4 regions of the Marinomonas sp. S3726 genome follow, and region 1 is predicted to be linked to each of the others. Evidence: predicted binding sites of a transcription regulator. Region 1 holds the regulator's gene; each other region holds the start of a gene.

The links. Region 1 encodes sigma-54, which starts transcription at its own class of promoters, with help from an activator protein. Its sites were predicted from a motif close to TGGCACNNNNNTTGCTNT; they were not measured.
Region 2: the regulator sigma-54 is predicted to act here: its motif matches at 2,777-2,794, upstream of TW85_RS13365 (urease accessory protein UreD).
Region 3: the regulator sigma-54 is predicted to act here: its motif matches at 3,003-3,020, upstream of glnA (glutamate--ammonia ligase).
Region 4: the regulator sigma-54 is predicted to act here: its motif matches at 3,613-3,630, upstream of TW85_RS07970 (flagellar basal body rod protein FlgF).

What each region holds. Positions count from the first base shown of each region.
Region 1 is NZ_JXYC01000010.1:82,277-88,374, forward strand. It holds gene TW85_RS09165 (carbon-nitrogen hydrolase family protein) at 1-575, shown strand, start outside; gene yjgA (ribosome biogenesis factor YjgA) at 648-1,175, opposite strand; gene mgtE (magnesium transporter) at 1,182-2,534, opposite strand; gene TW85_RS09180 (HPr family phosphocarrier protein) at 2,547-2,816, opposite strand; gene ptsN (PTS IIA-like nitrogen regulatory protein PtsN) at 2,825-3,274, opposite strand; gene TW85_RS09190 (RNA polymerase factor sigma-54) at 3,288-4,760, opposite strand; gene lptB (LPS export ABC transporter ATP-binding protein) at 4,836-5,561, opposite strand; gene lptA (lipopolysaccharide transport periplasmic protein LptA) at 5,561-6,085, opposite strand; gene lptC (LPS export ABC transporter periplasmic protein LptC) at 6,069-6,098, opposite strand, start outside.
Region 2 is NZ_JXYC01000014.1:47,631-53,728, forward strand. It holds gene TW85_RS25505 (hypothetical protein) at 1-747, opposite strand, end outside; gene TW85_RS25510 (hypothetical protein) at 1,015-2,370, opposite strand; gene TW85_RS13365 (urease accessory protein UreD) at 2,842-3,786, shown strand; gene TW85_RS13370 (urease subunit gamma) at 3,800-4,102, shown strand; gene ureC (urease subunit alpha) at 4,135-6,098, shown strand, end outside.
Region 3 is NZ_JXYC01000004.1:432,437-438,534, forward strand. It holds gene glnG (nitrogen regulation protein NR(I)) at 1-206, opposite strand, end outside; gene glnL (nitrogen regulation protein NR(II)) at 224-1,288, opposite strand; gene glnA (glutamate--ammonia ligase) at 1,500-2,906, opposite strand; gene thiI (tRNA uracil 4-sulfurtransferase ThiI) at 3,246-4,697, shown strand; gene TW85_RS03170 (PAS domain-containing methyl-accepting chemotaxis protein) at 4,919-6,098, shown strand, end outside.
Region 4 is NZ_JXYC01000009.1:98,460-104,557, reverse strand. It holds gene TW85_RS07995 (protein-glutamate O-methyltransferase CheR) at 1-5, shown strand, start outside; gene flgB (flagellar basal body rod protein FlgB) at 282-683, shown strand; gene flgC (flagellar basal body rod protein FlgC) at 686-1,135, shown strand; gene TW85_RS07980 (flagellar hook capping FlgD N-terminal domain-containing protein) at 1,145-1,837, shown strand; gene TW85_RS07975 (flagellar hook-basal body complex protein) at 1,849-3,546, shown strand; gene TW85_RS07970 (flagellar basal body rod protein FlgF) at 3,664-4,407, shown strand; gene flgG (flagellar basal-body rod protein FlgG) at 4,452-5,237, shown strand; gene TW85_RS07960 (flagellar basal body L-ring protein FlgH) at 5,248-6,087, shown strand.

The sequences.
Region 1 (6,098 bases):
GTTTAAAACGTCCTGATGGTGATGTGGTGGATTCAGGGAGAGTGAGACAGTCTTGCTTGGTACTTGGTCCGGATGGTGAGCTTAAGGCTAGATACGATAAAATTCACTTATTTGATGTCATGGTTTCTGATCAAAATGGTCAGTATATGGAGTCTAAGGTCATTGAGCCTGGTCAACTTGAGCCTATGGTTGTTGAAATTGAGGGGCTGAAGCTTGGTTTGTCAATTTGTTACGATGTTAGGTTTCCTGAGATGTATCGAAAGCTTGCTGACTGTGGTGCTGATTTAGTTATTGTGCCTGCTGCATTTACTTATCGTACAGGTGAAGCTCATTGGCATACTTTATTGAAGTGTCGAGCAATAGAAAATCAATTCTATGTTTTAGGTGTGAATCAATGTGGCCATCACTCAAGTACACGCCAAACATTTGGGAATTCTGTATGCTATTCTCCTTGGGGAGACTGTTTAGGTCGGCTAGATCATGAGCCTGATATTCTACTGGTAGAAATAGATTTAGCTAAAATAAATGAGTGTCGTGAAACTATGCCTGTTCATAGTCATAGGCGCTTTTATTGAATTTTAGAATATAAAAAAGCGCTTCATAAAGCGCTTTTTTATTAACTAGTGTTGGCTCGTCCTAAATAGGGGTTAGGCAAGTCCAAGTTTTTTGTCTTGAACTTCTCTTAATAGCCTAAATAGCTTTTTACGGTTTGTTGTTTTGCTATTTTGACTGACTTCTTTTTGAGCTTGTCTAATGAGTTGTCTAAAGTGCTGAATATCAACATCAGGGTTTTCGCTTAGGTACTCTTGTAAAACACTTTGACTGTTTTCGCCAATTAATGCGTCACGTAGGTTTTCAAGTTGATGAAACATTTTGTTATGAGCGGCAGAAGTTGTATCAAATAACTCAATGCGAGCTGCAATTTTTTCGTGATCTTCTGTGCGCATAATGCGTCCGATATATTGCATATGGCGACGCATGGCTTCATGCTTCTTTATACGATCAGCTTCAGCTAATGCATCTCGTAGGGTGTCAGACATCTCAACTTTTTTTTGCTGTGCCTTACTTAAATTAAGTAGCTTCTTACCCAAAGCTTGCAGCGCTTCCATTTCACGCTTGATTTGAGTTTTACTAATAAAGTTTTCGTCGTCTTCTAATTGATCAAAGTCTGTCATGTGAGCCTAAATAAGAAAAATAGTTGCTAGCCCTAAAAAGGATAAAAAACCGACTACATCTGTCACTGTAGTGAGTATTACGTTACCCGCAAGAGCTGGGTCTATGCCCAAGCGCTTTAATGTAATAGGGAGGAGTGTGCCGACAAGGGCGGCAAACAGTAAATTAATGATTAATGCGCCCGCTATGATATAGGCAATCTCAATGTTGTCAAACCAATATGCAGTTAAAGCGCCCACAACAATGGCCCAAAGTATGCCGTTTAAAAAGCCGACGACAATCTCTCTGTTTAAAAGCCATCGTGTATTAGCTGCACCTATATGGCCTAATGCTATACCTCGAATAACCAATGTTAGTACTTGTGAGCCTGCTATTCCGCCCATGCTGGCAACAATGGGCATAAGAATGGCGAGAGCAACGACCTGATCAATTGTGTTTTGAAAAAGGCCAATTACATAAGAGGCAATAAAAGCTGTAATCAGGTTAATGCCTAACCAAACTGCGCGACGCTTAGAGGTTTGCATGATGGGGGCAAAAGTGTCTTCGTCATCATCAAGGCCGGCCATACTGAGCATTGAGTGTTCTGCTTCATCTCGAATTACATCGACGACATCATCAATGGTAATACGCCCTAAAAGTTTGCCGGAAGCTTCGTCAATTACTGGGGCAGATACTAAGTCCATTTTTTCAAATAATTGGGCTACTTCACTAGCAGGAGCGTTAGCTTCAATTACCGTTGTCTCTGTTTCCATTATATCTCGTACGCTAGCTTCGGGGTCAGCAACGAGAAGTTTGGTTAGAGGGAGAGTGCCTAAAAATCTATCAGAGCGGCTGACAACTAATAAACTGTCTGTCATGTCAGGTAGACTTGCATGGCGCCTTAAGAAGCGAAATGCAATATCGATAGTGATATTGGGTCGAACTGTGATGGTGTCTGTATTCATTAAGCCGCCAGCAGAGTCTTCTGGGTAGCTTAGGAGTGATTCGACTCTAGATCTGTCTTGAGCCGTCATTGACGCGAGTACTTCAGCTACGACTGTCTCAGGCAGGTTTTGTAGTATGTCTGCTAGGTCATCACTTTCAAGTTGCTCTGTTACGGCAACAAGTTGCTCTGTATCCATTTCCTTAAGGAACTGAACACTAATGTCTTCACTTAAGTATTGAAGTATCTCACCTTCATTCTTTTGTTCTATGAGGTCCCAAAGAAGGCGTCTTTCTTTTGGCGGTGAGGATTCTAGAAGGCGAGCGACATCTTGCGCAGGTAAGGCGCCATTAAGTAAGTATTTAATTTGCATAGTGCCACCGGACTCAAGAGAGTCTGTGACAGTTTGCAGATGTTGTTGCGTATCCTGTTCAACCATTTGGTTTAGGTATTATTCTTCTTCGTCAAAGCGATTATTGATAAGTGCTGTTATGGCTTCAAGTGCTGCAGCTTCATCTTCACCATTGGTTTTGATTGTAATATTGGTGCCTTTTGAGGCAGCTAGCATCATCATTGCCATGATGCTTTTACCGTCCACATTGCGACCTTCTTTATCTATTGTAATATCACATGAAAATCGTGATGTCGTTTCGACTAGTTTACCAGCTGCTCTGGCATGTAAACCTAGTTTGTTAATAATAGTGATCTCTTGCTCTAACATGTTGGTCCCTATAACAATGATTTAAATGTGTCGTAAAGTGCCTGGTTTGAATTTGCTTGTCTTAAGGACTCTAACTTTTCTGGAGACTGAGCAAATTCTGCAATCTGACCTAGTGTTTTTAGGTGGTGATCACATTCTTGTGGCGGCACAATTAAAGCAAATATTAGATCGACTTTTTTGCGGTCTATCGCGTCAAAGTCAATTGCCTTTTCTAAAGAGATAACAACCATTGCTGTATGGTTTGCTTCTTCCAAGCGGCAATGAGGTACAGCAATACCTTGGCCTACGCCAGTACTTCCAAGTTTTTCGCGAGCCAGTAAAGCATCAAAAACGGCTTCTTTGTCGCAATGAAGTCTATCTCCTACCAAATTAGCAATGCTTTCAAGTGTTCTTTTTTTGCTGGTCGTAGCAAGATTCGCGATTACTAGTTCTGGTTTTAAAATGTTAGTTAATGACACTTTCTATTCCGCTTTATATTAGTCTTTTTCGTTCATTTGAAGGGGGGATGTTCATTGCTTCACGGTATTTAGCAACGGTTCTCCTTGCCACTTGTATGCCTTGATCTGCCAATGCCGTTGCAAGCTTGTTGTCGCTTAAAGGCTTTTTGGCGGGTTCATCGGTAATGAGTTTTTTGATCATGGCTCGTATTGCTGTTGATGAGCACTCTCCACCAGAGTCAGTACTTACGTGACTGGAGAAGAAGTATTTCAATTCAAAGATGCCTCTAGGTGTGTGCATATACTTTTGAGTGGTAACACGAGAGATCGTGGATTCATGCATACCAACTTCTTCTGCAACATCATGCAGCACCATAGGTTTCATAGCTTCTTCACCTAGCTCAAAAAAATCTATTTGTTTTTCAACAATACAGCTAGCTACTTTGAGTAGGGTTTCATTCCGACTTTGGATGCTTTTTAAAAACCATTTGGCTTCTTGCAAAGAGTTTTTAATGTAGTTCACTTCCTCTGTTTTTTTAGAGCTATTAGCAAGTGATGAATAGGTTTTGTTGATTCTAACGGGAGGAAGGGCATCGTTGTTAAGCTCAACTTGCCAGATATCATTACGTTTTCTGACATTAACATCTGGAATAACGTAATCAGTATCATCTTGATCGATAAGAGAACCAGGTCTTGGGTTAAGTTGCTGTATTAGAGCAATAACTTCCTTTAGGGCTTCTTCTTTTAGTTTTGTTTTGCGAGATAGCTGGGTGAAGTCTCTGCTTCCTAATAGAGCGAGGTGCTGATTTATTAGGTTGTGAGTGCTCTTGTAAAGAGGGTGTTCTTTGTAAGCTTGTAATTGAACTAGCAAGCATTCTCTTAAATCAGCTGAACAAACGCCTACAGGGTCAAAGCATTGTAGCCTATGTTGTACAGCTAATACCTCGTCCTCTTCTAATTCTTCAAGTTGTGGCATTAAGCCTTGCCAGATCTCATTGATAGAAATGCTTAGGTAGCCATCAGGTTGGACGCACTCAATAATAGAGTAGGCAATTTCAATATCACGTTCAGAAAAAGGCGTTAAATTAAGTTGCCAGATCAGGTGGTCTTGGATGCTTTCTGAAGGTGCATTTCTGCTCTCAAAATCAAAGTCATTGTCGTAGCTTTGGCTTTCTGATGCTGCTGCGGAGTTTTGATAAGTATCATCCCAAGAGCTGTCGATGGATAGTTCTTCTGGGATGCTTTCTGTCCACTCAGACTCTACTCTTGCTTCATCATTATTTTGGCTATTTGAATTAGCTTCATTATCTTTTTTGTCGGTATTTTCTTCTACACTAGTATCATTAAAGTCATCATCATCCATTTCTAAAAGGGGATTAGATTCTAAAAATTCATGGATTTCTTGTTGCAGGTCCAATGTAGATAATTGCAGTAAACGTATGGCTTGCTGCAATTGAGGTGTCATGGTCAGTTGTTGACCAATTTTTAACTGTAAAGATTGCTTCATAGTGAAACACTTTCTGTAAGAATGATTTGGAACGAGTTATGCATATTACTCCCTTTTTCAGTAAAAGAGAAAGATCTAGAGTCGGAAGTTGTCGCCTAGGTAAACTTTTTTTACCTGTTCATTCGAAATGACTTCTTCCGCATTGCCTGAGGCGATAATGTGTCCATTGCCCACTATGTAAGCTTTGTCGCAAATATCCAATGTTTCTCTAACATTATGGTCAGTAATTAAGACGCCAATACCGCTTTGTTGAAGGTGTTTGATGATTTGTTTGATATCCCCAACAGAGATAGGGTCAACGCCAGCAAAAGGTTCATCTAGCAAGACAAATTTTGGGTTCATAGCTAGTGCTCTTGCTATTTCAACACGACGCCTTTCACCACCAGAAAGTGCCATGCCTAAATTCTTTCGTATATGTGTAATGTGGAATTCGTTAAGAAGCTCTTCAAGCTTCTCCTCTCTTTCTTGTTTGGAGAGACTTTTTCTAGTTTCCAAGATGGCGGCAATATTATTTTCAACAGACATTTTTCGAAATATGGACGCTTCTTGAGGAAGGTAGCCTATGCCTTTTTGTGCTCTTGCATGCATGGCTAAATGTGTTACTGGCTCGCCATCAATAAAAATGCCACCTTCATCATTCGCAACCATGCCAACTATCATGTAGAAGCAAGTGGTCTTGCCTGCGCCATTTGGCCCTAATAAGCCAACCGCTTGGCCGGACTCTACAGCTATGGATACATCAATAACAACTTTACGTTTTTTGTAGCTCTTAGCCAAATTTTTAGCTTCTAGAATCGCCATTAATTAGCCTTAGGGGGTGTGTTAGATTGGGGTTGTAATGTCATGGAAACACGACCACCTTTGTTTTTCTTTGCTTCGAATGTGCCTGTTTTCATGTCGTAGCGGATAAAGCCTGCTGCAATTTCATCTTCACCTCGCTTAATAAAGCCTTCACCTTCTACTTCTAAAATAGAGGTGCTGCTATCATAGAAAATTTTGGTGCCACGGCTAATAACCATATTGCCAGCGATATCTACTTGTTGGCTAAAGTTTGCAGCTTGACCATCTGTCCCTTTAGCAAAGATTTTGTCGTATTTGTTAGTGGACTTTGAGCTAGTAATGGTTAGTTTATTGGCACTAATCAGTATGCTGCCTTGGCTAACTTTTACATTGCCTATGTAGATAGCATTGCCTTTTTCATTATCTATGAAGGCTGAATCTGCTTCGATTTCAATGGTTTCTTGAAAATCTTCAGGTAACGCATACCCAGAAGTGGCGCTAATGGTGCAGCTTAATAAAAATAAGCATTTAACGATTTTGTTCATAACTTCCTCGTAC
Region 2 (6,098 bases), on a different contig from region 1:
CATATTCATATCAAATTCATTATCAAATTCGACCGTCATTCTAGCGATATCTTTTAGGTCGCCAAAGTCAGACTCTCTTTCTCGATTGGTAATTTTATCAAGCGCGCCATTAAAACTTTTAAGGCCCTGGAATGCACCAGGAGGGCAAGAGATGCGACCATGAAACTCAGCAGCCAAATCCTTTGAAAGGGAGACTAGTTGGGCTTGAGCCAGTTTCATTCGCTCAAACTGCATGAAAAGAGATTTCATTTTAAACTTAGTATTGGCAACATGGCGCCTATCACGGCTAGTAAGCGCATAACCTTCTTTTAAGCGTTTACGAGTTTCCTCTGGCACATAGTTCTCAATGGCACTTGGATCCGTCAACATAATGAGAATTTTTCGATCTGCTTCAATATCGACGTGGGGACCAAAAAGCGACAACCATCTGGCACAGACGCTATTGTCATGGCCACGAATTTTTTCTTGCAGCATTTTCACCGCAGCAGCATAAGCATCTTGGTTCAGCAAAGGGTAGCCTTGGCTAAGATGAGTACTTAAATCTAAACGCTTCATTACTTTGCCATGACTTTTACGCGCAGCCACCTCTATCTCATCTAATCTCAGAGACTGCTTAATCAATTCCTCAGGAGACTTTTTCTTCAAATAAGCCCTTTGCCCTGAGTACTTCTTTCGCATGGAGGCATTCAGTTTTTGCTGTAGCGCGTCCTCTTTTTGCGAGGCCAAGACACTACTAGTAATCGTCATAATTGGCTGCCCTTATTACTCGCAGTTACCTGCTATCCTTGAATTAAATCTGACTCAATTTGGCTAAGTTTCATTTATTCAGCACTAAGCTAACCATTAGAAATGCTTGATAAACTTGCCCATTTTCATTGTATTAGAAGTTTATGGATTAAATGTGCAGTTAACCAAAGAAGCAGAAGTTTAACTAGGGGATTTTGTAACAAGAGATGCATGCTGACACGAAAAAGCAGAGAAGCTCACCACATTTAGGGTGAGCAACAACCTAGCTTATGAGAAGAAATAACGAGATACCTTACTAAAGGTTGATCCTGATTGAGGAATACTCGTTCCAAGTTTAACGCCTTCTCCTTTACCTATCTGTGTATACATAAGACGACTAATAACATTCATAGCCTCTACTTCTTGTTTTAATACAGTAAAACTTCCTTTTACTGGCCTTTTGGCCATGCGAGCCATCATCGCCTTCATGGTATAAAGTTTAGTGAGTGTCTTGGGCGCTCTTTGACCAACGAATACAAACCACTCATCATTCAACTTATGCACTAGGTGATCGAGTAAATCTTCTTTATTATTCAGCGTAAAACCTGCGCCCTTTTCTGTCCCCTTGGGGGCTGCACGTGTTAGGTCATAAATAAGATGCTCTTTTTCTTTCGCTATCAACATACCTTTAGTGTTCAGCTGAAGCTCGCCAATAATACCGTTACTCAATTTAAGGAAAAATTTGATATCTTGATAACCTGATTTCAACGCTTTGCTATTATGAACCGAACCTTTCTCCGAAGTGCCATACCTGTTTTTTAGGGCTTTGGTATAACCTTTTATTTGCTCAAACTCTTTTCCATCTTCTAAATATGCTCTGGCCAAGTTCATCGCATGCTCATCTTCAAACTCAACCGTCATTCGAGCAACATCTTTTAAATCTCCAAAATCTGATGACCTCTCCCTATTGGTTATTTTATCCAACGCACCACTAAAGCTTTTTAAACCATGAAAGGCCCCTGGTGGCGTAGATAGCTTGCCATTGAACAAAGAGGAAACTTCTTTGCATAAAATCAGTAACTCAGCTTGAGCCACTTTCATCCTTTCAAACTGCATGAATAAAATTTTCAGTTTATATTTTGTATTAGCAACATCACTCTTGTCTTTGAATTTCAAACTTGAATCTTTAACTGTCTTTTCTGCTCCCTTTTTATCTTTAATGACACTCTCACCAGACCACCCTCTTTTCTCCCGTTGAAGAGTCCCCTCAGAAACATATTTTTGATACGCATTTGGGTCAGTTAATAGCTGTAAAATTTTTCTATCGGCTTCGATATCAACATAGGGACCAAACATGGTTAAAAACTTCTTACAAATACTGTCATCATGACTAGCGATTTTTTCTTGCAGAAGATTTACCGCATTTGTATAAGCTTTTCTATTTAATAATGGGTACCCCTGAGTGAGGTATTTATCCTGACTAAGTCGCTCAATGACTTTTCTCTTTTTAGATGCCACATCACTATTTAAAGAGTCAATAATTTGTGGAATCGACATTTCAGGAACAATCGTCGGTGCAATACGCTGGGTACTTGGTGCTTTTAAACCTGCTTTTGCAGATGCTAACTCTGATATTGTTGGCATATTAATCTCCTTCTAAAAGGCAGCGGGTACTCAATAAGGCCTTTCATTTGAGTTAACTACCCCATAAAAATTCGTTGATAGATAAGGCTATTTGCCCACTATAAAATCAATTTGTGCACTTTATGTGCAATCTATCGAATATAAAAAGAGAATAATTATTCATTTATTAGATAACGATTAAATTTGCCTACACAAAAAATAAGAACCAGTAAAAATAGCTAGAGAGCAAAGCTGCACTAAAAAAAAGCACAAAATCCGCTCCATCCAGACACCTCACTTAAAACGCACCAAAAAAGCGCCACAAACCTAACATATTCAATCAAAGCACTCTTGATGCGACCAATCTAGTGCACAGAACACAGGTGATTGCTAAGAAAGATACAAAAATTTCAAGGTTTATAGACATTGGAATATTAATTGCTACTAACAGTCTATCTAATGACTTTCTTCTGCAAGGACTGTTGTAATTTAATGAGCCTAACTCTGATAAATACAAACACTAATAAGCGTCAAAACAGTATGGTTAAAACGGATAGCAAGACTAGCCAGTGGCATGCTTTTCTTGATCTTACATTAGCCTCTACCCTACGAGGTGTGGTTTTAAAATCTTGCGCTCATCAAGGCCCTCTTTATGTACAAAAACCTTTTTACCCCGAAGGAAAAGATCTTGCTCACCTTTATATACTGCACCCGCCTGGTGGGTTAGTGTCTGGTGATACGCTAAATTTTAGCTGCCATCAAGAAGCAGATGCTCACTTGCTTTTAACAACACCTGGCGCAGGGCGAGTTTATCGAGCCAGACAAGATAAAAGCTTACAGTCTCAAAATAACCTCTTTCATGTTGGTGAAAGTGCCAGTCTAGAATGGCTTCCACAAGAAACGATTCTCTACCCTGATGCCAATACCAAACTAATGACGCAGGTGGACCTTGCTAAAAATGCTCACTTTATCGGCTGGGAAGTCACTTGCTTTGGTCTCCCCGCAAGCGACCAAACCTTTACTAGTGGGCAAGTCAGCCAAACATTCGAAATTCGCCAACAGGGTCAAATCAAGTTTCGAGAAAAAAACCTAATCAACAAAAATTCATTTCATTTATTAAGCCAACAAGCAGGCTTTAATCAACAAAGCGTCAATGCACTTATGGTGGCAGGCCCTTTCATTAACGAGCCAAACAAACCACAAGAAACAAACACTTTAGATAGGGTGATTAATGCATTACAGCAGGACTGCGAACACTTAAATCAAGCACAGACCCATACGATGGCAAGTGTCAGTTTAACCGGTGAATTTTTACTGATTCGCTACCTTGGCGACTCCTCAGAACAAGCTAAACAGCTTTTCTTAAGCTGCTGGCAAAAAATACGCCCTTTTTTGCTAAACAGAGATGCCTGCATTCCTCGCATTTGGGCTACTTAATAAGGATAACAAGATGGAATTACTCCCTAGAGAAAAAGATAAATTATTAGTCTTTACCGCTGCCTTACTGGCAGAGCGCAGGCTTAACCGTGGTTTAAAACTCAATTACCCAGAAGCTATGGCCTATATCACGATGGAGATCATAGAAGGTGCAAGGGATGGACAAACCGTGGCTCAACTCATGAGCTTTGGCAAAACCCTGTTAACAGCAGAACAGGTGATGGATGGAGTAATAGAGCTTATCCCTGAAGTTCAGGTAGAAGCCACATTTCCTGATGGCACCAAGTTAGTCACAGTACATAACCCGATTAATTAACGGCGTTCTTAACTGCACTTAAAGGAGGACACATGATTCCAGGTGAAATTAAAGTCGGTCAAGACAAGATCATCCTAAATGAAGGCCGTAAGAAAATAAAAATCACAGTACAAAACACAGGCGATAGGCCAGTTCAAATTGGCTCACACTATCATTTCTATGAAGTTAACCCTGCCCTATCTTTTAACCGCGAAGCAACAAAAGGCTATCGCTTAAATATTGCATCAGGCACGGCGGTAAGGTTTGAGCCTAGCCAAGCACGAAGTGTTGAGTTGGTTGAGTATGCAGGCAGTAAAACCATCTATGGCTTTCGTGGCGAAATAATGGGCCCTCTGGAAGCCACAGCAGTTACTGAGCAAACAGACGACTATAGCAGTGATTATGAAGCCAGTATGGACAGGGAAAGTTATGCTCAGATGTTTGGCCCAACCACAGGCGATCAAGTTCGTTTAGCCAATACCGATATTTGGATTCAAGTGGAGAACGACCTGACCACCTATGGGGATGAGGTTAAATTTGGCGGTGGTAAAGTCATTCGAGATGGTATGGGACAAAGTCAGGTTATTCGTGAGCAGAGTGTCGACCTTGTCATTACCAATGCGCTCATTCTGGATTATTGGGGAATCGTCAAAGCTGATGTTGGCATCAAAGATGGCCGTGTGTATAAAGTCGGAAAAGCAGGTAACCCAGACATCCAAGACAATGTCACTATCAATATAGGCCCAGGAACAGAAGTCATCGCTGGTGAAGGCTCTATTTTAACGGCTGGCGGTATAGATGCGCATATCCACTTTATCTGTCCACAGCAGATCGAAGAAGCTCTCACCTCTGGCGTTACGACCATGATAGGTGGCGGCACAGGGCCAGCGACAGGGACTAATGCAACAACGGTAACACCAGGTGCTTGGAACATGCATAAGATGTTACAAGCAACTGATAACATGCCAATGAATTTAGGCTTTTTGGGAAAAGGAAACGCCAGCCTCCCCGATGCATTGGAAGAACAATTAAAAGCAGGGGCTTGCGGCCTGAAACTTCATGAAGATTGGGGCACGACTCCCGCTTCTATCGACAACTGTTTAACCATTGCTGACAAATATGATGTACAAGTCGCCATTCATACAGACACTTTAAACGAGTCAGGTTTTGTTGACTCAACTTTGGGTGCTTTTAAAAACAGAGTCATTCACACTTACCACACAGAAGGAGCTGGAGGCGGCCACGCACCTGATATTATTCAAGCCTGCGCCCATGCCAATGTATTGCCCTCCTCTACCAATCCAACACGCCCCTATACGCATAACACGGTTGATGAGCATTTAGACATGCTGATGGTTTGCCACCATCTCGACTCAAGTATTGCTGAAGACGTGGCTTTTGCTGACTCTCGCATTCGTAAAGAAACCATAGCAGCAGAAGACATACTGCACGATAGAGGCGCATTCAGTATGATCTCCTCAGACTCCCAAGCAATGGGACGAGTAGGTGAAGTCGTCACACGAACCTGGCAAACCGCTCATAAAATGAAACAGCAGTTTGGTTTCTTAAAAGAAGACACTGAGCTTGGCGCTGATAATTACAGAGCTAGACGCTATATTGCAAAATACACAATAAACCCTGCCATTACCCATGGTATCGCCCATGAAGTAGGCTCAATCGAAGCCGGAAAGTTAGCAGATCTAGTACTTTGGAAACCCGCATTTTTTGGTATAAAGCCCTCACTTATAATCAAAGGCGGCATGATTGCAAATGCCCCAATGGGCGATCCTAATGCCTCTATTCCAACACCTCAACCTGTGCATTATCGCCCTATGTTCGGCTCTTTTGGTAAAGCCAGTGCCAAGACATCACTTACCTTTGTCTCACAAGCTGCACTCGATAATGGCATTCAAGAAGAGCTGCAATTAGAGCGCACCTTGGTTGCTTGTAAAAACACTCGCGACCTTTCTAAGAAAGACATGATATTAAACGATTGGTTGCCAAACATTAGCGTGGA
Region 3 (6,098 bases), on a different contig from region 1:
TTGGTTAGCAGGGTTAAACCGTCCATGCCTGGCATACGGATATCGCTGATAATAACGCTTGGTTTTTCATGCTCTAGCAGATTCATTAGTGACTCTGCGTTATCAAATAGCTTGGCTTGAATACCTTCTTGCTCAAGAGTTTTCTCTAAAACCCAGCGAATCGACCTGTCGTCGTCGACTATCCATACTGTATCTTGTTGTGACATGTAACTTTCTCCTTGCCTCAATTTGCGCTTTCAATTGGCAGCAATATATTAAATTGGGTCTGATGAGGCTCACTCTTACATTCAATGAGGCCGTGGTGTTGGTTTATTATGGATTGTGCAATAGATAGGCCAAGTCCGGTTCCATCCGGTCGACCACTGACCATAGGGTAAAATAGGGTCTTTAATATTGGCTCAGGAATGCCTGGGCCATTATCTATCACGCTGATTTTACAAACCAATTTATGGCGTTTTGAGCCTATGGTGAACTGGCGTAAAGTGCGCGTCATGACGCGCACTTCTTTGTTATCTTGAGAGCTATCTTGCAGCAGAGCTTGCATCGCATTACGTACTACATTTAGTAGAGCTTGGATGAGCTGTGAACTGTCCCCCATGATGTCTGGAATACTTGGGTCATAATCACGAATAAAGCGAACCTGCTCATTCGCCTCGACTGTCACCAGTTGATTTACTCTCTCTATTACCTTGTGGACATTGAGAAGCTCTATTTGAGGTAGTTGTCTTGGGCCTAATAAGCGGTCCACTAAATCTCTTAGTCGATCGGACTCTTCGATAATAACTTGGGTGTAATCCTTAAGCCCTTCGTCTTTAAAGCTACGGCTAATAAGCTGGGCGGCACCACGTATGCCGCCTAAGGGGTTTTTAATTTCGTGTGCGAGACCGCGAATCAGCTCTTTACTGGTTTGATGTGTAACCAATAATTCGTCTTCTTGAGAAATACGCTTCATCCTATCTCTAGGGTATAACTCAATCAGTAAACTCTCTGTGCTATTAAGTGTGCCCATTACTGGCGTGACGGTATAATCCAAAAATAGTTTTTTGCCATTAGGCATTTCTAATCTGGCTTCACGTTTGGTAAAAGGGTAACCCGTATTAGCCGCATTATGTAACGCTGAAATGCTGTCTTCGTCTTCAAAGAAAACATTCTCAATACTTTGTCCATAGACACGGCGACGACTCACTGCTAATAGCATTTCTGCTGCAGGGTTGAGGTACTCGATAAGTAATTCATTATCTAGCTTTACTACGGCGGTTGATAAATGGTCAATCAGTAAACTATGCACGTTAATATCCTCTTACTTCCCTTTAGCTTTGCAAGATACGAACCAATCTTATAAAAGCGTTAAAAGAGGTCATATCCTAATAATGTGTCATTAATACTAGATATTTTAGCGCACCATTATTGTGCGTGCGAGGTGGGTGCTCTTTTTTGGAGCATAAAAAAACCCAGCCTAAGCTGGGTTTTTATTAAACTTAAAGCCAGAGGCTTTAGTCTTATAGGCTGTAGTACAAGTCGAACTCAACTGGGTGAGTTGTCATAGATACTTGAAGCGCTTCTTCTGTTTTAAGAGCGATGTAAGCATCGATCATGTCATCAGAGAATACGCCACCTTGAGTCAAGAACTCACGGTCATTATCAAGAGCTTCAAGAGCTTGTTCTAGGCTGTTAGCAACAGTTGGGATTGCTAAAGCTTCTTCAGCTGGTAGGTCGTATAGATCTTTATCAGCTGCATCGCCAGGGTGGATCTTGTTCTTAATACCGTCGATACCAGCCATCAACATTGCAGAGAAAGCTAGGTAAGGGTTAGCGGTTGGATCAGGGAAACGAGCTTCAATACGCTTGCCTTTAGGGCTAGCTACGTATGGAATACGGATAGAAGCAGAACGGTTACGTGCTGAGTAAGCTAGCATAACTGGTGCTTCGAAGCCTGGAACAAGACGCTTGTAAGAGTTTGTTGAAGCGTTTGTGAAAGCGTTTAGTGCACGAGCGTGTTTGATGATACCGCCGATGTAGTAAAGCGCCATTTCAGACAGACCAGCATACTGATCACCAGCGAATTGGTTCTCGCCGCCTTTCCAGAAAGATTGGTGTACGTGCATACCAGAACCGTTATCACCAACGATAGGCTTTGGCATGAATGTCGCTGTTTTACCATAAGCGTGAGCAACGTTATGTACGCAGTACTTCATTACTTGTACTTCGTCAGCTTTCTTAACTAGAGTGTTGAATTTAACACCGATTTCGTTTTGACCCGCTGTTGCTACTTCGTGGTGGTGTACTTCGATCACAAGACCCATAGACTCCATTGCGCCACACATAGCGCCACGAAGGTCGTGGTGAGAATCTACTGGTGGTACTGGGAAGTAACCGCCTTTAACGCGAGGACGGTGACCCATGTTGCCGCCTTCGAAAGACTTGTTAGATGCCCAAGCAGCTTCTTCAGAGTTGATTTCAACCATGGTGCCTGACATGTCAGTTTTCCACTTAACATCGTCAAAGATGAAGAACTCTGGCTCAGGACCAAAGAAAGCAGTGTCGCCAAGGCCTGTAGACTTCAAGAACTCTTCAGCACGTAGTGCAACAGAACGTGGATCGCGATCGTAACCTTGCATTGTAGAAGGCTCGATAATAGTACAGCGAACAATAATAGTTGCTTCTTCTGTGAAAGGGTCGATTAGGCAAGAATCGTCTTCAGGCATCATGATCATGTCTGATTCGTTAATGCCTTTCCAGCCAGCAATAGATGAACCGTCAAACATTTGTCCGTTTTCGAAGAACTCTTCATCAACAGTAGATGCAGGGATAGTAACGTGCTGCTCTTTACCTTTAAAATCTGTAAAACGAAGGTCTACCCATTTAGCATCGTGTTCGGCAATTAACGCCAGAGTTTTGTTTGACATACTAGCTCTCCAGTAATTTAGTTTATTCCTAAGTGCGTGAGTAATTTTCACATAACTTTTGCTGTGCTTCACAATGAAGCGTTTCTTATTGGAAATAAAGCATTTTCTGTGCCACCTAACCTGAAAAATAATTAATGTCTTATTTTACAATGTGTTATGACGATTATTTTTTATTCTCGCCGTAATGCGAAAAATAAGTATAGAACATATCTCTCTTTATGCTCTTATTTGGTGCGCAATTTATTTTGGGTGTCACTTATTGGTGCGAATAAATAGTTTTCTGCTTTTCCGACTTTTCTTTATAATGTGTTCACATTATTTATTCAGTCGTAAGCAGCCATGAAATTCATTGTTAAGTTCTTTTCAGAAATCACTATTAAAAGTCGCCCTGTCCGTAAAACCTTCGTTAAACAGCTAAGGCAGAATATTCGTCAAGTGTTAACAGAGCATGACGAAAATGTTGTTGTAACAGGAAACTGGGACTTTATTGAGGTGTTATCTGAAAAAGATGAGCTGCGAGATGAATTTACCCATAGATTAGCGAATATTGCGGGTATTGCTCACTTTCAATATGTACGTGAATTCGAATTCACAACCTTAGAAGCTATCGTTGACGAAGCCATCGTCTCTTATGGAGATGTGTTAGAAAATGCCGTGTTTGCAGTCCGTGTAAAGCGTGTCGGTCAGCATGACTTTACATCAGTAGATGCCGAGCGCCAAATTGGCGGAACCTTAAAAGCACGCTGTAATGCGTTAGCAGTAAGGTTGAAGAACCCAGAAGTACTTGTACCTATTGATATTAGAGACAACCGAGTTTGGATTATTGAACAACGTATAGATGGCTTAGGTGGCTATCCTATTGGTTCCCATGACCCTGTTTTATCTCTTATTTCAGGTGGTTATGACTCTACCGTATCAACTTACATGACCATGAGTCGTGGCCTGAAAACCCATTTTTGTTTTTTCAACCTAGGTGGTGATGCCCACGAAATAGGTGTGAAGCAGGTTTCTTGGTATCTGTGGGAAAAGTACGGTTCTAATATTGGGGTTAAGTTCGTCACTATTCCATTTGAAGAGGTTGTTGGTGAAATTCTAACGAAAGTCGATAATTCGCAGATGGGCGTTATTCTAAAGCGCATGATGTTAAGAGCGGCTGGTAAGGTAATGGAAGATCTTGGTGCAAAGGCGTTAGTCACTGGTGAATGTGTTGCACAAGTATCGAGCCAAACCTTGGTCAACCTAAAAGTGATTGATGATGTGACAGATGAGCTAGTGATTCGTCCACTTATTACAACGAATAAACAAGAGATTATCGATCAGGCGACCAAAATTGGTACCGCTGCTTTCGCTGCTAGTATTCCTGAATATTGTGGTGTGATTTCTGTTAAGCCAACGACTCGCGCTAAGCTCCCTAAAATAGAGCATGAAGAAAGTAAGTTTGATTTTGCTGTATTAGATGCTGCCGTTGAAAATGCAAAATCAGTGTCTATTCGTACCGTAATGGAAGATGTAGATAAGCAATATCAAGGTGAAGTGCCGATTGTACGAGTACCTGTCTCAGATGAAGTTATTATTGATATTCGCCACCCAGATGAGATCGAGAAAAAGCCGCTAAAAGTGAGTGGTCGACCTGTGATCGAAATTCCGTTTTTTGCGTTAGAAAGCAAGTGGTCAGAATTAGATAAAGAGACAACACACCTGCTTTACTGTGGTAAGGGAGTTATGAGTAAAATACATGCAGCTTCATTACTCGGAAATGGTCATGAAAAGGTCGGTGTATATCTGCCTTAAGTAAAGAAAAGTCGCAACTTTACACTTAAAAAGCCAAAACTTGATCTAATCATCTTGTTTTGGCTTTTTTTATGTTTTTATAAAAAATGCTTGTTACGCAATATTACACAAAGGACAAAAAGTAACCAATAGCCCCCAAGTGAGTTTGATGTTGATCAAATAATGAGGCTTTTTAATGCCTTAATATTTTTCTCTCTGATCTATCTCACAAGGAAGGCAAAATGAGTTCTCATAATGAACAACTGCTTGCATCGGATGCAAACATACTTTCAACCACAGATCTAAAAAGCAAAATTCAGTACGTGAATCCCGATTTTGAAAAAATCAGTGGTTATAGTATGGATGAGCTAGTGGGTGAGAAGCATAATATTATTCGCCATCCTGATATGCCTGCTGCTGCTTTCTCTGACATGTGGCAGCACCTATTAGAGCAAAAGTCTTGGATGGGGGTGGTGAAGAATCGTTGTAAAAACGGTGACTACTACTGGGTAGATGCCTATGCTAGCCCTGTTATTAAAGAGGGTGAAGTACTTGAATATCAATCTGTTAGGCGACGCCCTAATGATGAGGTAAAAGCCAGAGCTGAAAATCTTTATCAAGCGCTTAATCAAGGAAAAAAGCCCAGCTATACTAAGCTTCCTCGCTTTTCACTTTTTTCTAAAATACTGGCAGCCAACAGCTTTATCCTCTGCCTTTTGTTTTTATTGCTGCAAAACCAAACTTCAAGCTTTATCAGTCTAATCGAATTTATCTCATTACTGGCGCTATCAAGCCTAGTGACAGTCTGGCTATTTAAACCAATTCAAACCTCCCTTAAAAAAGCGGCAATAATATCAGATTCAGATTTAGCCAAATATATTTATACTGGACGCGTAGATGAAGCTGGGCAGATAGAGTTAGCACTAACCCGTTTAAAAGGTGAAACAGCCGCCGTAGTTGGGCGTATTAGTAATTTCTCTAAAATTATACGACGTAAGCAGCAAGATCTTCAGGATTGTATTGCCGATAATCAAATGGGGCTAATGAGCCTTTCTAGTGATTTTAGCCATATAGAAAGTGCCATGAGCGATATGTCTGGCGCTATTAGTGATGTGGCCCATAACTCTACTCAAGCGGCGAGTATTGCGGGGCAAGCGGCTATGGATATGCAAGCCAGCTTAGCGGCAGTGAATGAAAGTGAGCAAGTAGTTGGTGGCATGATAGCGAAAGTTAAAGACGCCACCAATATAATGGATGACCTAGAGTCGCAAAGCTCGGCCATTAGTTCTGTGGTCGAAGTGATTCGAGATGTAGCAGAGCAAACTAACTTGCTTGCCTTAAATGCGGCTATTGAAGCGGCTCGTGCTGGGGAGCGTGGTCGAGGTTTTGCTGTGGTGGCCGATGAAGTACGTGCTTTAGCCA
Region 4 (6,098 bases), on a different contig from region 1:
AATAGTTTCACCTGAATTAGGTGACGCTAAAAAATTTAAAAAGTCAGCTATCTAGGTAGCTGGCTTTTTTATTGCCTGTTTTTTGCCAATGGCAGCAGGCTTGTCTCCTATTTTTGTTTGCCGCATGCCTTCCTTCACTTTGTTGCCGCTTTTTGCCGTTCAAGCTCAAAACTAATTTGAGTTAATGCGTTTCTATTAGCTTTGCGGGCTTATTTAAATTGGCATCATAATTGCTTTATCAAGAGACCCAATGAATTGAATGAAGAAAAGAGGCTTAATAAATGGCAATTTCGTTTGATAGTGCTTTTGCAGGTCATGATAAGTTTTTAAAATTTCGAAGTGATCGTGCGGCTGTTCTTGCGAATAATATTGCTAATGCAGACACCCCAAACTTTAAAGCGCGTGATATTAGCTTTTCATCTGCTATGTCTAGGGCTCAGGGTGATGCTTTAAAAATGCGTTCAACCAATTCTAAGCATTTTGATTTAGCTTCTAGTTCAATTCGTGAAGATGAAGATTTATCGTACCGTGTGGCCTCCCAGCCTTCTTTGGATGGGAATACCGTAGATTTGCAAAGAGAGCAAGCTGAATTTGCTCAGAACTCTTTGCAGTTTGATACCAGCTTTATGTTTCTTGATCGAAAAATCAGTTCGATGAAGAAAGCTCTTAATGGAGGCTCATAAGAATGTCGCTTAATAATATCTTTGCTATTTCCGGTTCAGCGATGAGTGCTCAAACAGTACGTTTGAATACGGTTGCAAGTAACATTGCTAATGCTGAAACGGTTGCAAGTTCTGAAGATCAAACCTACCGAGCTCGTAAGCCTGTCTTTTCGACCATGATGCAAGAGTCTATGCGTGGTTATGGGTGGAATGAGGTTTCAAATGATGAGTTTGGAGCAGGTGTTGGTGTTGAGGTAAAAGGTATTGTTGAATCTGATGCACCTTTGCAGCCAAGGTATGAACCTGATCATCCAATGGCAAATGAGACTGGCTATGTCTACTATTCTAATGTGAACCCAGTAGAAGAAATGGCCGATATGATGTCCGCGTCAAGGTCATTTCAAACCAACGTTGAAGTGATGAATTCTGCTAAGAGTATGATGCAGAAAATGCTAACTCTTGGGCAAGCGTAGAGGTAGTTTATGGCAGATTTTGATGCTAGCTTAAGTGGGCTAATTTCTCAGTATGGTACGGATAATGCCAAGGTTAAGGCTGGAGTTGATGTTGAAGCAACTGAAGACTCCAAAGCGTTAACGGATACTGATGTTTTTATGACGCTTTATATTGAGCAACTAAAAGCGCAAGACCCCACAGCGCCCCAAGATACTAATAAGATGGTTTCTCAAATTGCTGAGATGAGTTCTCTTGAAGAGCTGTCAACTATTTCGACTCAACTGGAGTCTATGACGAGTGCATTAACCTCTAGTCAGGCTATTTCTGCATCGACACTCGTTGGTCAAAAAATCATGGCGAATACCAATGTTGCTACCTTAGATGAGGGTGGTGATGTGCCGGTTAAAATGAATATTCCTGAAGTGTCTTTGTCGACAACATTAGAAATACGTAATGCAGATGGGCAGCTTGTGCGTGATATGAATGTGCATGAAGAGTCATTTGTATGGGATGGCAAAGATAATGAAGGTAATGCATTAGCAGCCGGAGAATATAATTTTAAGGCTCTTTCTATTGATGGAGAGGGTGTAAAGACATCTTTAATGACTCGGCTTCCTGCCAAGATTGAAGGTGTAACGATTAGTGGCCCGAATGGTACAGAGTTGAATGTATCAGGGGTGGGCAAAATTGGATTAACTGAAGAGCTTGATATAGTTGGCTAAGTGAGAGGGTTATGGGTTTCAATACAGCATTATCTGGTATTAAAGCGTCTGCCGATGCATTAAGTGTAACGGGTGACAATATTGCCAACTCGGATACAACGGGTTTTAAGCAGTCTAGAATAGAGTTTGGTGATTTATATAATACCAGTGTTGTTGGTGCTGGTAGTAATAATACTATTGGTTCGGGTGTGAGTGTAAATAACATCGCGCAGGCTTTCTCTGCGGGTAATATTGCTTACACAGATAACAACCTTGATTTGGCTGTTGATGGCACAGGTTTCTTTGTTTTAAATCTAGGTGGAACACAAGCCTATACTCGTGCTGGTGATTTCAAATTAGATGCTGAGGGTTATCTTGTAACCAATGATGGTGCTAACGTAGAAGGTTATAATGCAGTTGATGGTATAGTGGGTGGTAACTTGGAAAACCTTCAAGTACCTACCGATAGAATTTCGCCACAAGCAACTGCAAATATCGAAATTCAGGTTAACCTTGATTCTGAGTCGAAGGATGTTCCGCCTTATATTGAGGCTGATTTTGATCCTAATGATCCTGAGACTTATGACTTTACCCAAACTCAGACGATAACTGATGCTGCTGGTGCTAATCATATTATTACTTATTATTATGCTAAGTCTGAGTTGCCAAATACTTATCAGGTGCATGCCAGTGTTGATGGTGCTGCGACAGATGATACAGGTGCTGCTTGGATGGTTGATCAATATGCCACCTTTAATGGTCCAGAAGAAGGTAAAGATCTTAATGGTGATGGTGTTAATGAAGAGCCGTTCCAGCTTCTATATATGGGAGCGGGTCAGCCAGATACGGCCAGTGTAACTAGCTTGGCGCAAACGCCTTTTGCTATTACGGGTACGTTAAATGGTGTGGCTATTGCTGATACCATGCTGGCAGCTAATGTTGTTCCGCCAATTAGTGTTGCGCGAGAAGCCTTTGATCCATCTGATCCAACCACATATACCTATGGTAATACTAAGACACTGTATGATGGTCTAGGTGAAGAGCATACCCTTGGTTATTACTTTATTAAGCAGGGTGAAAATAACACCTATGAAATGGTGGTAACGGTTGATGGTAAAACCCAATATGAAGACCCAGTAACAGGAGAGCCGACCTCTTATATTCCTGAAGATGTGGTTGTGACCTTTGATACGGCAGGTAATATCTCTGGTGTGGCACAAGGTTTTCCGCCTTTTGCCGTGACCCAGCCTATTACGCTGGAAATTTCTGGTTTTGATCCAACCAATAGATCGGCGAAAATTCCTTTAGATTTGAATGGCTCGACTCAATTTGCCTTAAATAGTAGTGATGTTTTCGTGCAAGATGGTTTCACCGCGGGTGAACTGCAAGGTGTTTCGTTTGATGAAGAAGGCTACTTGATTGCAACTTATACTAACCAGCAAACGTCTGTGTTAGGTCAAATTGCCTTGGCTACTTTTGATAATACAGATGGTTTAACGCCTTCTGGTGATACCTCTTGGGTGGCTAGCTCTGACTCAGGTCAAGCGAACGTAGGTAAGCCAAATACGGGGACTTTAGGTAGTATTCAAGGTGGAGCGTTAGAGGAATCAAACGTGGATTTGACCTCTGAATTGGTTGCTTTAATTGAGGCGCAGCGAAACTATCAGGCGAACTCGAAAACCTTAGAAACAGAAAATACGGTGACTCAGACAATTATTAACCTGAGATAATTACCTGATTAAAATTATCTGACACCCTCTGTCAGATAATCTCCAAATAAAGGGGCTGACTATACTTGGCATGATGTTTGAATGCTAAGTGTAGTCTTTTTATTTGGAGTGCATAGAATGGATAGAGCCCTGTATCTAGCAATGAGTGGTGGTAAGCAAATCATGCAAGCCCAAACCATTCGCGCCAACAACCTTGCAAACGTTAATACAACAGGTTTTAGAGCTGATTTCGAGCAAGCTCGTGCTATGCCTGTGTATGGTGATCACTATGCAAGCCGTGTTTATTCTATGACAGAAAACCCAGCTACTCGTTATGAGTCTGGTGCCTTAATTCAAACAGACAGATCTCTTGATATTGCTATGAAAGATAGCGGCTTTATTGCTGTGCTTGATGCGCAGGGAAGCGAAGCTTATACACGTTCTGGTGATTTGCAGATTACTGCTAATGGGCAGTTAGTGAATGGCAGTGGTTTGCCTATTATGGGAGCGAGAGGGCCAATCTTTTTGCCGCCTATTGATAAAATATCCATTGGTGAAGACGGTACTATATCAATTATCCCAGAAGGTGGAACTGCCTCAGAAGTGGCGACTATTGGCCAGATCAAATTAGTTAACCCAGACACTCAATTAATTGAAAAAGGGCCTGATGGCTTGTTAAGAGCGAGAAGCGGTGCGCTGTTGGAGCAAGACTTTAATACAGAGCTTAAGTCTGGTTTTCTTGAAAGTAGTAATGTTAGTGCGGTGGAAGAGTTGACCAAGATTATGGGGCTTTCTCGCCAATTTGAAATGAATATTAAAGTAATGGATACGGTGCGAAACAATGGTAATGCATCGGCGCGTATTTTGCAGAGAAACGCATAATAGTATTTTTATAATAAGTATCGAATTTTTTAAGAGAGTTTAATATGCATCCAGCATTATGGGTAAGTAAGACAGGTCTTTCTGCAATGGATAAGCAGTTGTCTGTTATTTCAAACAACTTAGCAAACGTCTCTACTACAGGTTTTAAGAAAGATAGAGCAGTATTTGAAGATTTGCTTTATCACACAGTGCAGCAGCCAGGTGGTTTGCAATCTCAAAATACCCAGCTGCCTTCGGGTCTTCAAATGGGGGCTGGTGTAAGGGTGTCAGCAACGCAAAAGAACTTTGCTGAAGGTGACTATAATGTCACAGACAGAGACTTGGATGTTGCTATTCAAGGGCAAGGCTTTTTTCAGATCTTAATGCCAGATGGCAATATGGGTTATACCCGAGATGGTCAATTTCAGTTGAATTCAGAAGGTAGCTTAGTGACTTCCTCTGGTTTTTTGGTTGAGCCACAGATAACTATCCCTCAAGATGCTTCCTCAGTGACTATTGGTGACGATGGTACTGTTTCTATCGTAAGACAGGGTTCTGCAGATAGTGAAGGTGTGGGGCAGCTAACCCTAGCTGGTTTTATTAACCCTGAAGGTCTGTCTTCAATTGGTCAAAACCTTTTTGTTGAAACAGCAGCCAGCGGAGCACCTATTGTTGATGTACCTGGGACATCTGCTTTGGGTAATGTTAGACAAAATATGGTGGAAACATCGAACGTTAACTCAGTTGAGGAATTGGTTAATCTGATTACCGCTCAACGTGGTTACGAAATGAACTCAAAAGTTGTCTCAGCAGCAGATGGCATGATGAGTTTCGTTATTCAGCAGCTTTAGGTTTATTGATATGGCTATGGTCCGGTTTACGCTTTTATTGGCTCTGTTTCTTACTGGTTGTGCTTCATGGGAGCCGGAAGAAACAGCAGAAGAGGTTGTTGAAGAGCCTGCTGTTGAGGAAGTGGTAGAAGAGGAAGCACCTGTAGAAGAGGTGATTGAAGGGGAACCTGAGAAAGTCTTCGAACCTGCGCCTGAGCATGCTTATGTGCCTGAAGAAAGCGACCCTTTTAATGCGCCAGATATGAACTATGGACCAAGATCTGATGATCCCTATTATGCGCCTGTTATTAAATATGAAGCTCAGCCTTCACAAAATGTGAATGGTGGTATCTATAAAGTAGGGATGGGTGATGTCTTCTTTGGTAGTCAAACTGCCTCTCGTGTTGGCGATATTTTAACGATTAACTTGAGTGAAACAACCAGCTCTAGTAAATCTAATGATGCCTCTTTGACTAAGTCATCATCTGCTCAAGTTCAAAACCCTAGGGTTGTTGGTACTGAGGTGAATATTGATTCAGTCTTGCCGGATGGTGGGACCAACTTTGCCGGTAGTGCTGGTGCTAATCAGAGTAATAGTTTAAATGGCACTATCACTGTGACCGTGTATGATGTTTATCCAAATGGTGTGTTGGCGGTTCGAGGTGAGAAGTGGGTGACCTTGAATCGAGGTGATGAATATATACGATTAACAGGTATTATTCGTAAACAAGATATTAAGCCAAATAATACAATCGACTCTGCTCGTGTTGCTGATGCTCGTATTACTTATTCAGGTTCTGGTGAAATTGCCTCTGGTAGTGAGCAAGGTTGGGTAACTCGTCTATTGAATCGTGGTGTTGTACCGAATTAATTTGAAACCTG